DNA from 2 places in the Peribacillus sp. YIM B13482 genome. Region 2 is predicted to be linked to the other one. Evidence: riboswitches for the same ligand, from Rfam matches in the RefSeq annotation. Region 2 holds a riboswitch; the other holds the start of a gene.
What was found. Region 2 has a riboswitch for preQ1 ahead of ACFX4L_RS15330 (QueT transporter family protein). Riboswitches for the same ligand answer to the same signal wherever they lie in the genome.
Positions count from the first base shown of each region.

Region 1: another riboswitch for preQ1. It lies ahead of queC (7-cyano-7-deazaguanine synthase QueC); the one in region 2 lies ahead of ACFX4L_RS15330 (QueT transporter family protein).

Region 1 is NZ_JBHZPF010000014.1:3,249-11,066, forward strand. Features, by position in the region: gene ACFX4L_RS09335 (HD domain-containing protein) at 7-978, opposite strand; gene ACFX4L_RS09340 (hypothetical protein) at 1,076-1,309, opposite strand; gene ACFX4L_RS09345 (TetR/AcrR family transcriptional regulator) at 1,555-2,127, shown strand; gene ACFX4L_RS09350 (DUF4260 domain-containing protein) at 2,181-2,528, shown strand; gene queE (7-carboxy-7-deazaguanine synthase QueE) at 2,591-3,319, opposite strand; gene queD (6-carboxytetrahydropterin synthase QueD) at 3,312-3,782, opposite strand; gene queC (7-cyano-7-deazaguanine synthase QueC) at 3,782-4,447, opposite strand; PreQ1 riboswitch class I at 4,503-4,545, opposite strand; gene ACFX4L_RS09370 (methyl-accepting chemotaxis protein) at 4,731-6,410, shown strand; gene ACFX4L_RS09375 (hypothetical protein) at 6,904-7,116, shown strand.
Region 2 is NZ_JBHZPF010000031.1:668-8,485, forward strand. Features, by position in the region: gene adhP (alcohol dehydrogenase AdhP) at 1-446, opposite strand, end outside; gene ACFX4L_RS15315 (DUF3892 domain-containing protein) at 721-1,017, shown strand; gene ACFX4L_RS15320 (hypothetical protein) at 1,102-1,914, opposite strand; gene ACFX4L_RS15325 (YbaK/EbsC family protein) at 2,128-2,649, opposite strand; PreQ1 riboswitch class I at 2,809-2,853, shown strand; gene ACFX4L_RS15330 (QueT transporter family protein) at 2,860-3,345, shown strand; gene ACFX4L_RS15335 (TVP38/TMEM64 family protein) at 3,467-4,123, shown strand; gene ACFX4L_RS15340 (PAS domain S-box protein) at 4,239-5,864, shown strand; gene ACFX4L_RS15345 (copper resistance CopC/CopD family protein) at 6,477-7,818, shown strand, end outside.

The DNA of each region.
Region 1 (7,818 bases), on a different contig from region 2:
CGAAATTCAATCGGAAATCACTTTTAGATACATGCCCTTCGAAGCTTTTTCATAGGCTTCAATTCCCATGTTCTTCACTTTTTCGGATAAACTGGATGCTCTCACCACTTGGGTTCCTTGAATGATGGAAGGATCCATCAGGCGCACTTTATTTTTCCGATGTAAATCATAGTCCAATTGATCTTCTTTCACCTTTACGTTACCATGGATCCTTTTTAACAGATTTTGCACTTCATCGTCTTCAGTGGAGCTTAACAAGGATATGACTTCTTCATCTGTACCAAGTAAGTCATCAAGGCTGATCAGGTTTTTAGCCAAAGCCAATTTTAACGTCTTTGCCAAGATATCATAGCCATATATATTAAGTGGATCCATGAAAAAATCAATAACTTCACTGTAATACGTTTTCACAAACCATTCCGCCGAATCAATATTATCCAGATACATTCTTCCATTTACTATGATTACATGATCAAGAAAGTCGTGAACGGATTCAAGTGTGATATATCCATACTGATGCATATCCCGGAGAGTATAATCCCCCCTATCGGCACATAACCCAGGTGCTGGCTGTTCAAGCATTTCCCATTTTGATTGAACAATAACTTTACAATCATATCCATATTCCTTCAATATAAATGGGATTTCAGATTCCATAATGACATGATCATATATCTTTTCATGATAATCTTCATCCTTACAATCCAGAACGAAATCTATAACATGTGAGAATGCAGTATGGGATACGTCATGCAGCAAGCCCGCGATTTGTTCCTCTAATGAACCGCCAAACGCCTTTATTAACAACATCACACCAATTGAATGGTCAAATCGTGTGACATTCCACTTCTCATTAACTAAATAACTTGCCCCACCCTGATGTATTCCCTGCAATCTTTGGACCGGTTTGCTTTTTATCAGCTCTTCCAGAACTCCCTCTATAATGTGTTCCCCATAGATACTATCCGAAACTAGCAATAACTGCGGCCTCCCCCATTAGTTTACTCATTACAGTTAGGTGATTTCACTGATTTTCTTCTGTAAAAATTACTTCCCCCTTTTTACCTTGCTCATATTACTTTTTTGCCAATTTTTCCAATTCCTTTTCATCATTCAAATCGATATCAGGTAGATTGCCCTCAGCTTCATCCCCAATGAGTATCACTTCATTTGTTATTACTCGATTTGCTGGATACACCATTATAATGTCTTCCATAGGTTTTGTTTTATTATTAAAAGATTTATTGAATAAAAAACAGCTGGTAAATACTACGAATATTGTAGACAAAATAACTAATTTCCTTTTCATCTATTCATCCCTTCCAACGGGCTTGGTTTTCCTCCATTTTACCATAAAAGTATATATTTAGTTAATAGTGAATCCTATGATTTCACCATTTACTATGTTTGACGTTATAGTTAAATTCTAGTTACATTTAATGGTAAACCCTCACTTAAAAACAGCCATTTAGAAAAATGTCTAATATTTGATATTTGTAAATCAGTACGGTATCATTCCATTTAACCAATGGTCAATAAACAAGGGGGGGTGGAATGATGTCGCCAAGGAAATCGGCAGGTAAAGAATTATCCAGGGAAATGGTATTGACTGAAGCTAGAAACCTTTTTGCAACCTTAGGGTATTCGAACGTCTCAATGAGACAATTGGCTAAATCATTGGATTGCAGCCATGGAGCCATCTATTATCACTTTAAAAATAAGGCAGAAATATATTATAGTTTGGTGAAAACGGATTTTTCCGTTTTAAATCATTTAATCGATGATATCACCATGTCGGAAAATGACCCTTCTCAAAAAATCGAAAAGATTTTATTATGCTTCATTGAGTTTGGTTTAACACAACAGAATCATTATTCCATCATGTTTTTATCCAAGGAAAAAGAAATTCAGCAGTTACTTCAATTCGATTCTAATAAAACCTATGAAAAGCTAATCCAATCCTTGACAGAATTAACCGACAACAAACTGAATCCTGCATCCATATGGTCCATTTTCCTTTCCCTTCACGGATTCATAACTTTTTATATCAATTCTGAACTATCCTATCCAGATGTAAAAGGTTTAGCTTATTTTCACGTGAAAAATATCATCAAGAACATTGTTTGATTTTTCACTAAAATTATTGACCAATGGTTAATTAAATTTTGGGAGGTTGGAAAATGGTAAAGAAATTCCTTCATATCGAAGGACTCATGGTCCTTTTAGCGATGATTTACATCTATTCGTTATATGAATTCAGCTGGTGGATTTTCCTTTTATTTATTTTATCGCCTGATGTTTCCATGTTGGCCTATCTAATTGATGATCGAGTTGGAGCAAAGGTTTATAACCTATTTCACACTTATACCCTGTCCATTTTCATGATTTTGCTAGCCATTTTTCTAAAGTCTGATGCGCTTATGATGATCGGGTCAATTTGGACCGCACATATTGGAATGGATCGGTTATTTGGGTATGGCCTTAAATACACATCATCCTTCAAAGCTACACACCTTCAAAAGGTATAGGTAGCTTTCCATATGTAAAAGGCAGTGTGATTACGCATCACACCGCCTTCTGTCTCTGATCTTTACACGCCTCGCTTGTTGCCCCATATATAAGTATGAAGCTGTGGCAGCACTTTCACATCATTCAATTCATCATCGGCTATCACTTTATCAATTAGCTCCTCGTATTTTCTCAAAAGCCCGCTGATCAATTGACGATCATCCGCCGTACTGCTGTCGTCATTGCCGACCTGCAGATAAAAAGGAATATCGGGGTAGCGGCCATGTACATTTTTAGCATATTGATAATCCTCTTCGTTAAAGACGACTACCTTCAATGAGACATGGTTTTCAGGGTTTCGATTGGCAAGGTTCGATATGATTTGGTCGAGCACCGTAAAGTCCGTGTTCATTTTTGAACTCGGCGGCTTAGGAGAAATAGTCAATTCATCAATATCGAGAAACCAATCCTGCCATCTGCTCCCTTGTGTTTCGACACCTATTTTCATTTTATTTTCATGTAGGATCGCTACCAGGCTGTTTAAGTTTTTCAGCAGTGCCGGGTTTCCGCCTGATATCGTCACGAAGGAAAAACCGGCACCCCCAATCCGCTTCAGCTCATCCCATATTTCCTCGGCAGTCATTTGGACGGTATCTTCCTTACCGGTGCCATCCCAAGTAAATGCGGAATCACACCAGGCACATGAATAATCGCAGCCAGCCGTCCGAACGAACATGGTTTTTTGGCCAATGACCATTCCCTCACCTTGGATGGTCGGTCCGAAGATTTCCATAACCGGGAGTTTACTCACTTTCCATCCACTCCCGTCTGGCTTCGGCATAGCTTGTCGGCGTTTCGTATAGTCGAACGAATTCGACCCTAGCACCCTCATATTCCTTTAATGAAAGGGCTTCGGCCATTTTTTCATAAATCCAGACAACCATATTTTCAGCCGTAGTGTTCATGAGCGGCAAGGTTTCATTCAAATAACGATGATCAAGGTGGATTTCAATTTCATTTTTCCATATATCCTTGATGTCCCCGAAATCTATCATCAAACCGCGTGAATCCGTGTACCCGCTCAATCCGAAAATGACCTTATACGTATGGCCATGCAAGTTCTTGCATTTTCCTTCATAGTCATGTAGATGGTGTGCTGCGTCAAAGGTAAATTCCTTACTGACCATGACCCTTTTAGTTGTATATTTCAATTGGCTGCGCTGAATATCTTGATCTATTTTTTGGAGTTTATCTACTATAGTAAAACCGTACATCACGAAAGCACCTTCCGTCTGCTTACATAGTCATCCAATCCTTTTTTCCGCAACTTACATGCCGGACAATCTCCACAGCCGTCTGATATGATTCCGTTATAGCAAGTCAGGGTCTTTTCGCGGACAAAGTCGAACGCGCCAAGCTGATCGGCAAGCTCCCATGTTTCCTCTTTATTAAGCCACATAAGCGGCGTATCAATCACGAATGACTGGTCCATCGACAAGTTCAAGGTCACATTCAACGATTTAATGAATACATCCCGGCAGTCCGGATATCCGCTGAAATCCGTTTCACAGACACCGGTGACAATATGTTTAGCGCCAATCTGACTGGCCAACACTCCGGCAAACGATAGGAACAGTAAATTCCGCCCTGGTACGAACGTCGACGGCAATTCCCCGTCTTCCCCGTCCTCCACTGCAATGTCACTTCTCGTCAAAGCATTCGGTGCCAGTTGGTTCAGCAGCGACATATCAAGGATATGATGGTTCACGCCCAATTCCTTGGCAATCTCTTGAGCGCATTCGATTTCCAAGCTGTGCCGCTGATTATAATCAAACGTCACCGCTTCCACTTCCTCATATCTCTCCATCGCCCAGAACAGGCACGTCGTACTGTCCTGACCTCCGCTAAACACAACCACTGCCTTTTCTTTCTTCTTCATTTCTATAAAACTCCTTTTTACGGAAAAAAACAGCACCCTAAGAAAAGAGCACTGTTTCTCCTTAGTTTTTTTGAGAGGGTAGCTAGAACCTCTTCCGCCATAATGCGGAATATTATATTTTTCCAAGTCAATAGTAACTTGAAAACGAGAAGAAATCAAGATGTTTGGATTATGGAAAATCACACCTAACGGAAAACTTGGTTATCTTCTCATCTGCTTAAATAACCCATTATTTATCCGATAAAAAAGAGTGAATAAAATATCGATAAAGGGGTTCATTAATTTGAAAAGTATTAAAGGAAAGATATTGGCAGCATTTTCACTCATCATATCTTTGTGTATCATCTTAGGAGCATTTAATATTTATAGCAGCAATAAGTCACTTGTACATTCCAAAGATATTATTAGCCAAAAATTGCCGATTCTAATTGATGAAGAACAACTACTCAATAATGTTGCACAAAGAAGCGCACTCGCAAGAGGCTATATTCTATTTGGCGACGAAAGTAATAAAGAGAAGTTCTTAAAATATACCGAAGAAAGCAAAGTCATTCAGGAGGATCTTTTAGCCTTAAGTGATTCTGAAAAAACGAAGGAATTGATTGAGAAAAGCGTGGATTGGAGAACGATTATTATAGACCGCGTATTTACACAATATGATCAAGGAAATGAAGAACGTGCTATAGAAATACTAAAGGATGAAGTTGCACCAATAAGCAATGAATTGATGGATGGGTTTAGAGAGCTGGCTTCCGAACGCGAAAAAACGATTGTCTCTTCAGGTGAAACCGTCATCGCAAGCGGGAAATCGGTTAAGACTACAAGTATCATCATATCCATTGCGGCAGTCCTTATCGGCCTTGTGCTTGCACTTGTGACTGCAAACCTCATTACCACCCCCCTCCTTAAAGTCAGGGACAGGATGAAAATGGTTGCTGACGGAAAACTGAATCATGAGCCCCTGGAGCAAAAGTCAAATGATGAAATGGGTGAATTAACGGTATCCGCCAACCAAATGCAGAAAAACCTTCGTGATACGATTGAAAAAATGCTGGTTGTATCCGAATCCGTTTCCAACCAAAGCGAGGATCTGACTCAATCAGCAAATGAAGTGCAACAGGGCAGCAAACAGATTGCGACTACCATGTACGAACTTTCGGAAGGCTCGGACTCACAAGCCAACCGGGCAGCTGAAATGGTCCGCATGATGGATGATTTCACCGGCAAGATCGAGCAGGCCCATCTTGAAGGAATGGAGGTATCTCAAAGTCCGACCGAGATCCTATCCTTGACCAAGGAGGGCACCACTTTAATGCGCAGTTCGGTCCAACAAATGCAAATGATTGACGGAATTGTCAAAAATGCCGTCGGGCAAGTGAAAAGGCTCGATTCTCAATCACAGGAAATCTCACAGCTTGTGCAGGTCATCAAAGATATATCCAATCAAACCAACCTATTGGCGCTGAATGCAGCCATAGAAGCTGCACGCGCTGGTGAACATGGCAAGGGCTTCGCCGTCGTCGCAGCTAAAGTGCGGAAACTCGCTGAAGGGGTCACACAATCCGTTGGGGATATCACCGATATTGTCACCGCTATTCAAACAGATTCAAAAACGGTCGTCCACTCCCTGGAAGATGGTTATACACAGGTGGATGAAGGCACGAAACAGATTACGCTCACCGGCCAAACCTTTGAAACAATCAATCACTCTGTCGGGAATATGGGAATGAAAATACAGCATATTACAGCTGAATTGAACTATATCTCCAAAAATAGTAAAGAAATCAATCAGGCCATCGAAGATATCGCAGCCGTTACTGCAGAGTCCGCGGCAGGAATCGAACAAGTTTCTGCCTCCGCTCAACAATCCAGCTCTTCGATGGATGAAGTCACGAATCATGCATGTGAACTCGCATCTTCCGCTGAACTGCTAACCGAACAGGTCAAGAAATTCCAATTATGATACTAGAAAATTTCCCGTCACTTGAACGCGGGAAATTTTCTTTTTCTCCCCTTCATGGTGATTGTTTCGTTTTCGTGTATTTGGGGTATAAAAGACTATACGCATTAATAATCATGAAAAGTTAATCATCATGAAAAGAAAAATCTATCAAAAGGGTTGGAAGTGAATATTTTCTTTTGTTTTCAGAATATTTAGTGTATAATGAATTTATTAGGAATATTCTTACTGAAATACTTCTCACTTCCAATACCCACACTTACTGGAAATCACCAGTACAAGAACTCACTTGATCCAGCATTTCATTTCAACCCAATGCACGGGCCCTTATACTCAGTAAGGCTCATTGCACGCTTTCTTGCAAACCAAACAATTCACAACTTTTTTCACACAAAAAGCATAAATTTCACTCCAAAATTGTAAAAAAAGGTTAAATTTCACCAATAATGTGTTACTATTAAACCAAGACCTTTTAACCCCAAAAGGAGGAATTCATATGAAACGTTTTTTCAAATTCATAGCAGATTTTAACGAAAGAAAAGCACTAGATCGGAAAAACAACAAATTCTTTCGCAAAGAATACGAAAATTATATGAAGATGAATTCTGAAAATCAAGGTAGGAGGAGATTAGCTCCTAGACTTTATGTGATTGAAGGCGGTAAAAAAGGCCCCAACATTGAAATTTCTGACAGAAAAAAATCCAGTTAACCTGATTCCTTCAAAAAATAAGCTACTTATGTTGTAGTTTATACCCTACAAACGTCACATTCTCCATGATAAACGGAGATTCATTACCCATATCATTCTTTTAAAATATAAAAGCCGAAAGCTCAGATATACTTCTGAGCTTTTTTTATTTTTCTTTTTTCTATTAACACTATATTAATAGAAGTAACTAGGTATTTTTTAAATAAATTGGATTAACCTTAGTTTATTTCATGTTTTAGGTAAAAGTCACAATATAGGCCCACGGGTATTTTTCTAGAAAAAAACCCAAAACTTACAAAAAAAGAGATGTGTTCTTTTACTCATCTTTGGCCATATTCAAAAAAGTCCGACTACATGTGTCTATAGATGCACTATCTTACATTGAATGACAAATACGTAAATATTGTAACGTTTAGGTCAAATTAATGGGTATAAACAATCAATAAATTGTAATAAACCTCACTTTTAATAACAATTTATTATACAAATACAGCCATTAAGAATCGGGTTCAAATGCCTATAAAACTATTTTAATTGTATTCATAATGGCCATATATTAAACTTTCCATATTTTAGTGTAAATAAATCAAGGTTTTACTCGACTTTCAGCCATATCTTTGGACTCATAAAACATTTTATTCCATTAGATACTATTACACTCCTATATACATTTTTTGCAAAAAGCTGACTACAGTTATATTA
Region 2 (7,818 bases):
GCACAGAAAATCGGTGAAACTTCCGCAAAGTCTAGCCCTTCAGGAACCTTCACCACATACTTGGCAGGTGCTTTACAGTATTCCGCATATCCCCCGTCCACGGAATAGCCTGCATTCAGTTGATCCAAGCAAAGCGTCTCCCTTCCAGTCAGACAATACTCACAATCGCCACAGGCCGAGTAAAGCCATGGGATCCCAACACGGTCACCTACTTTCAAGGAAGTTACGCCTTCTGCCACCTTTTCTATAATGCCTACACCCTCATGTCCAGGGATAAGCGGAAGTTTAGGTTTAACTGGCCAATCGCCATGTACCGCATGTAAATCGGTATGACACACGCCACATGCTTTAATTTTCACTAATATCTCACCATAAACCAAGTCTGGGATGGGTACTTCTTTAATCTCAAGTTCTTGGTTAAATTCATTGACGACTGCTGCCTTCATTGTCCTAATCTGTTGTTTTGCATTGAAAGTGCTTTCCCCTTGTTTTACATTCATGATTCATATTCCTCCCTTAATTAAGTGGATATTTTTTTACTACCACACATACAAGATGCAAGTGCCATGCCACTTCAAAAGGCCAAGACAACAGCATTCACTAAAAAAAAGTGCCGAAAAGTCGGCACTTCTGGACGAATTAACGGCTCAAGTCGGACGAAATCCGGTTTGTATATTGCAGACCAAATAGCTCACCCTATAAATAGGAGGTGTCTAAAACATGGACCAATTTGAAAAAGCCTATGAATCCTATAAACAGCAAGGAACACCGCAAGCAAACCAACTTGATTCAGCTGGAAAAGAAGAAATCATCGCCGTAAGGAAAAATGAAGAGGACAATATTATCGCCATCAAGACGGACTCCGGCCGCGAGCTCGACTACCCCACTGCCCTTTCGGAAGCCAAAGCAGGCAACCTGGCCAATGTTGACGTCTTTCATAAATATGGCCGTGACATATTGCGGAGTGAGCCCGATGGGATAAAAGAAAATAACCTGGATCAACTACCGGAGTTTTGAGTTTACGGGGAAACTGCCTGATATGGGCAGTTTTTTTCTGTCTGGATCTAAACGATAAAAAAGAACCAGCTAATAGCCGGATCCTTATTTTTCATACTGATAGGATTCAGAGATTTCGAGCAGTTGGCCACAGGACTCGACAACCTCAATGATTTCCATCCACGACATGTCCAGACCCAGTTCATTAGCATGGGAAATCTTATCACGTAATTTCCGGATGGCATTTGCATCCTTTTTCCCTTTACTTTTTGAAGGGATTTGGAAGAAACACCTCAGTTGTTTATCCTTATGTATGATGTCGAATTTATCACTGATTTGCAGGCACTCTATTAAATTGATATCTTCATTTTTATCGATTCTCCTCCTATATAATTCGGTTGCTTTTTCTAAACGGTCTTCGCTGATCATTGGATGCCAGGTGCCATCGCCAAATCTATCCATGATGATATCGCTCATCCTCATTTCCAATAAGGTAATATATCCGAATATGAGCATCCTGATTGGAGGCTTTTGAAGGTCGGCATGGGTGATCAACTTTTTAATTGAATTATTCTCCAATACGAACACCCTTGTTTTATTCTTAAAAATATGGAGAAGCTGGATCAAAGGGGTTGAATCCGAAACCATTTCCCTTGGTGAAAAATTTCTTAAATATTCCGAAACGCTCCCTTCACCTAGTTCTTCCCTATCTATATATCCGATGATTTCTCCTTGATCTTGCACTGCCAATATATCAAAATTCTTTTTTTCCAGAGCTTTCTGGATATCCAGCGCCAGATCGTTTTTATGGCAAAACTCAAGCTCCTGGGCTATGCTCTTTACCGTAATATTTTCTTCATAAAGAGTTTTAAGACTAAGATAGCTGCTATTGCTTTTTCCATGGCTTCCAATTAACATCTTTCATCCTCCGCTTATGAACTTTCTGCACGTTTTACCAATCACGAACCGCTTTAAGAGCGATTGCCTCTTCAAAGTTTTGGAGCAATCGCATTCGAACAAGTTTATAAGGCTTTAACCGCTAACTGAATAATAAAATGTCCATGTCATCAATAAATAAAGTCCACTAAGTGGACTCAATCCCATTCATCTGGATCTTTTTGGCACCATAAATCAAATGCCATCAACAGCATTGCCTACCGCCGTTTCCTCATTCCCCTCTCCTTCCCAAGCCTTACAAACATCCACCCAACCCTTTGCTCCTGAATATTCAAATAATTCTGCGAGTGTAAGTTCTATTGCAGAGTTCGTACTGCCGCATGCCGGGAACAATGACTCAAAGCGCTTCATTGATACATCAAGAAAAACATCTAGATCGTTTGCAAGTCCAAATGGGCAAACTCCTCCGATGGCATGGCCCGTTTGTTCGAGCACTTCCTCAGGTGATAACATTCGTGCTTTGAATCCGAACACCTGACGAAATTTCTTATTATCCACTTTTGCGTCCCCTGCCGCTACAACCAAAATAGCATGTTCACCTTCCCCCCTAAAGGAAAGAGTCTTAGCGATCCGTGCTGGGATAACGCCGATGGTAACTGCTGCCTCAATCACCGTAGCACTCGATGTTTCGAACTCCATTACATCGCCTTCCCGGTCCCATTGTTTAAAATGGCTTTTGACACTCTCGATACACATATAATTTTCACTCCTTTGAAGTTCATACAAAAATAATATCATCCTTCATTACAATAAATCAAAACCCTTTTGGACTTCCCCTGCCTTATAAATACAACCATTCTTTACAAATTGACCAAACAAGCTTACATGAGATACTATTAATCTTCGGGCAAAAGCCTTAACGTGGTTCGTAACCATCCCACGATAAAAAACTAGGGAGAGAGTAAAATGAATGTTCGTACACTCGTGATAAACGGGTTATTGGCTCCCTTGTATGTGGCGGTCTCATTGGTGTTTAAACCAATTGCTTTTGAGATGTTCCAATTTCGTGTACCGGAAATGTTGAATCATCTGATTGTATTCAATAAAAAGTATATCTACGGTATCGTGGGCGGCGTCTTCATATCTAATCTGCTTTTTTCGCCGATGGTGCCATTTGATTTGATTTTCGGGGTAGGGCAATCCGTACTCGCCTTATTGCTTGTCATTTTTGTATCTCGGTCCATAAAAAGCATTAAAGGACGAATGATCGCCACGATTATCTTTTTCACATTCACAATGTTCTTAATTGCAATTGAACTGAACCTTGCCTTTGGCTTACCATTCTGGTTAAGTTGGATGACCACGGCTGTTGGTGAGTTCGTTGTCCTCTTGATTGGTGCGCCAATTATTTATGGAATGAACAAAAGAATTCAGTTTGAAAAGTGGCTATAAAGGAATCTTCGCGTCGTTAACCCACTATAATGTAAACAGAGCTGTCTGCATCATGCGACAGCTCTTTTTTCACCAATGAACTTGAAAATGATAAACTATTAGTCAGAATGGTGGTGACCCTTTGAAAAAAGTCCTGACTTTAACCGGTCTATTGGTAATGGTATTATTTATTTTTTTAAATGCAGAATTATTTACTTTGATTTGGAAAAGTGACTTGGATTCAGTTATTGGCATATTGATGGAAAACTTATTGCTTACATTTATTGTGACATTCGTATTGATGTTTGTCCAAAATTCATTTACAATCATCCCCTTAATATTGCTCCTGACTATCAATGTCACGATATTCGGATTCATATATGGCTACCTATGGAGTTGGTTTACAAGTGTTGTTGCGTCAGGGTTTATTTTTTATGCAGCAAGAAACTGGTTTCAGGAACTTCTTTTAAAGAAGATGGGCAAAAAGTGGCAAGAAACTGTTGTAGAGCATGGTTTCATGTACGTTTTTACCGGCAGGATTTTCCCGCTTATCCCAACAAGTTTAATTAACTTGGCAGCTGGAGTCAGCACCGTCACTTTCAAGGATTTTTTATTTGCGACGGCACTAGGCAACCTTATATACTTTTTCTTCCTATCTCTAATCCCATATGGATTCCTATCCGTTGAAATGAACCAATATACGCTAGCTGCACTTGCACTCCTTTTCTTACTATTTTTCATTATCTATAAGCGTGCAAAAAAGAAAAAGAAACTATCCTTATTCAGAAAAAACAGGTGACCGCATTGGCCCCTGTTTTTTTATTTAGGATTCTGCATATATTTTTTTTCGATAGTTTGTTAAAATGTGTATGTAATTTTACCTTTGAAATGTCTTAAAATCAGGGAGAATCTCCATGTCCAAACGCTCCATTTTAGCAATTTATATCCTATCCGGGATTCTTACACTAGTCGTGTTCGACTATTTTTTAACTACAAATATCCATAACAAAGAGTTCTTCATTCAACTTCAAAGAGCGGAAGGCATTTTTTTCCTTTTATCTATAGGCTTGATCTTATACCTTTACTTAGCTAAAAGGGAAGAATTCAAACAATTAAAAGAAGCGGAACAACGTCGGCGTACCCTCATCAATTCAATGGTGGATTTCGTTAACTTCAAGGATGGTGATGGCCGATGGCTTGAATCCAATGCCTTCGGGCTGCAATTATTTCAATTGGAGCATGTAGACTATAAAGGAAAAAAAGACAGAGAACTCGCAGAATACTCCGAATTTTATAAAGAGGCGTTGATATACTGTGAAGGTTCCGATGAAGAAACGTGGGTAAAAGGGGAAATCACAAGATGTGAGGAAATCATCCCTCTTCCCGACGGCAATCACAAGACCTTTGATACAATCAAAGTTCCTCTGTTCAATGAGGATGGTTCACGAAAAGGCTTAGTCGTCATTGGCAGGGATATTTCTGAAAGGGTTGTCGCGGAGAAACAATTATTCGATAGTGAACAACGCTATAAATCATTGTTTGAACACAATCCTTATCCGATGCTGATGCTTGATTTAAACGGATTGATCACGACCGTAAATCCAAGGTTTGAAACGGTAACAGGCTTTCAAAAAGAAGAAATACATGGTGCCTCATTCATTAATTTGAAATTTTCAGCAGAAGATGCGGATTTAATCCGTACATCTTGCCAATATGTCATGGAAAACCATAAGGGGATCAAAAAAGGGAAAGATATAGAATTCATAACGAAGTACGGGAAGTCCATCTTACTTTCATGTACGTTTGTCCCGATGATGGTTGGCGAAGATTTGGTCGGGATCATCACTTATGCTAAAGAGGTCACTCAAATTCGAGAAACCGAAGCACGCTTGAGAAGAACCGAAAAATTGTCGATAGTTGGCGAGCTAGCCGCAAGTGTAGCCCACGAAGTACGAAACCCGTTGACTTCTTTAAAGGGCTTCGTCCAGCTGCTTAAAAAGAGCGACCATCCCTATGAACAATACTACACGATTATGTTAAGTGAATTGGACCGGATCAATCTAATTGTAAGCGAGTTACTCGTTCTGGCAAAACCACAGGAACTTCCATTCAGCAAACATCAAATCATCGAACTGATGAATGATGTCAAAACATTGTTGAAACCAGAGGCGGACTCGTACCCCACCCAAATATCAATATCTGTTAAAAACGAAATACCGCTTCTGTTATGTGAGGCAAACCAATTAAAACAAGTATTCATAAACATGCTCAAGAATTCAATGGAGGCATCCGCCGATCACATTTTGATTGATTTCGAGCGCATGGACAATAACCTTTCCATTACCATCAAAGATAATGGAAGCGGAATAGAAAAAAAACGGTTAAAGCATCTTGGTGAACCTTTCTATTCTTCTAAAGAAAAAGGAACAGGGTTAGGATTGACAGTCAGCTGCCGAATCATTGAAGCGCACCGGGGGAAGGTCCGTTTTAACAGCGAACTAAACCATGGAACCGAGGTCCAAATCATTTTGCCCATATAAGTATAAATCGGAGGACAAGCCTTTATCTTGTCCTTTTTTGCAGGTTTCGGAACCATACTTGATAAAATTAAAATAGGGAGGTAAAGAAATCCTTGATTTCCCTCAAGAATGACACAGCCTCATCAGGTTGGTTCCCCTTTAAGTATCCTTTGCCCTCCTGCGTTATTGGATGTAACGGTCTCTGTTTTGCCAGCTGTACCCATTTGCGTTGCCTCAATTACCGCCTCTTTTTTTTGACATCATCCACGGTCTCTTCCTTATCCTTTTCCACATCCATATCCTTTCAGAAAAACAAGGACTACGTCGCTCCCGATCCTTTGAAACTGTAACTGAAATAGCCGTCTTTGCTTTATCCTTGAAAAATTACTTCTTAATCGGGTTTGCGCCACAGGCCTTTTGATTTTTACGCAGGGGAATTACCACCAATATTTCCCATCCGATGTTTTATTGGCTATAATGGTGGAAGCTAGGCAAATCTAACCTTATTGTTATCACTTTTTTAGTGAACCTCTCAAACTGCCTTTAGATAACTAATTTATTTTCACTGTTTTTTCACATTTTCCTTTTATAATAAGCTTACATAATCTGATGAAAGGATGATGGCACACCAAGATGAAGAATTATTTATGGCTGGTAGTCAGCCTATTCAGTTTGCTTTTATACCCGGCAATGGCTTCTGGTCATGCTACAGTAATAAGCTCTAATCCTAGCCCGAATGAAGTGATGGATACTCTTCCTGAAAAGATCAGCATTCAATTCAGTGAGAATATACAACCAGCTTTCCATTCGCTTGAGGTATTCAGCCAAGATGGGGACAAAATTCAAATTCAAGATAGTGCAATCTCGGAACAAAGTGAAAAAGTACTGGAAGCTAAGTGGAAAGGCACTATTGATGAGGGGATTTACTACATAAAATGGAGAGTGGTTTCCAGCGATGGCCATCCCATTGAAGGGACAATCCCCTTTCAATTTGGAGATTCAACGGTCCTACCAAATCAAGAAATTTCCAAAGTGAACGCAGGTTTTCCGGATTCCATCACCGTTTTCCTGCAAAGTCTTCAATACATATGCTTCGCGGCCCTTACCGGAATCCTTTTTTTCCAATTATCTTTAATGAAGGGTTCTCGTCTTTTTGAAGCCAGCAGCAGGGCTCGTCTATACCTTTGGCTTTCATATGCAGGTCTAGCATTTTCCATCTTCTGCAGTCTGCCTTTAAAAGTGACGATTGACGCTGGTGTAGGTTGGGCGGATGCGTTTAATGGGACTTTTATAAAAGAAGTATTGAATGCTACAAGCTTCGGTACCATCTGGATCATAGAAATTCTATTGTTGCTCCTTCTGTTTTTAGTTATTTATTTCATGCTCGAGAACACACTGATTAAATCACTACCCTTCCTTTCTTTCATCATAATAGCAATCTTGATGGTTTGTAAGGCTTTAACTGGACATACGGCAGCTGTTCCTAATCAGGTTCTGGCCGTTTTGATGGATTTCCTCCACTTATTGTCCATGGCTTTATGGCTTGGCGGCCTTTTGGCCTTATTGGTTATTTTGCCTGGACTTGCTAATCGGCAGGCAGACGATAAGAAAACCTTTTACTGGTCAATCATTCAAAGGTTTTCCAGATGGTCGTTTCTGTTTGTAATCATACTGATCATTAGCGGGATCTATAGCAGTTTACAGCATGTACCGACTATCCATTCATTGATAAATACAACATATGGACAATTGTTACTTGCGAAAATTGGTCTCATGTTAGTCATGATCGTTTTAGGGGCCTTTCATTATTTCAGGGGGAAAAAGCGGGTTAAAAAACTTGGTTATAGTGTGGGAATGGAGTTTGGTTTAGGAATCGTCGTACTCATTGTTGCGGCTCTATTGACAAATGTCCAAACTGCCATGTCTTCTCCCGGTCCAATAGAGAAAACGTTACTGACTGACGAAAATAATGAGG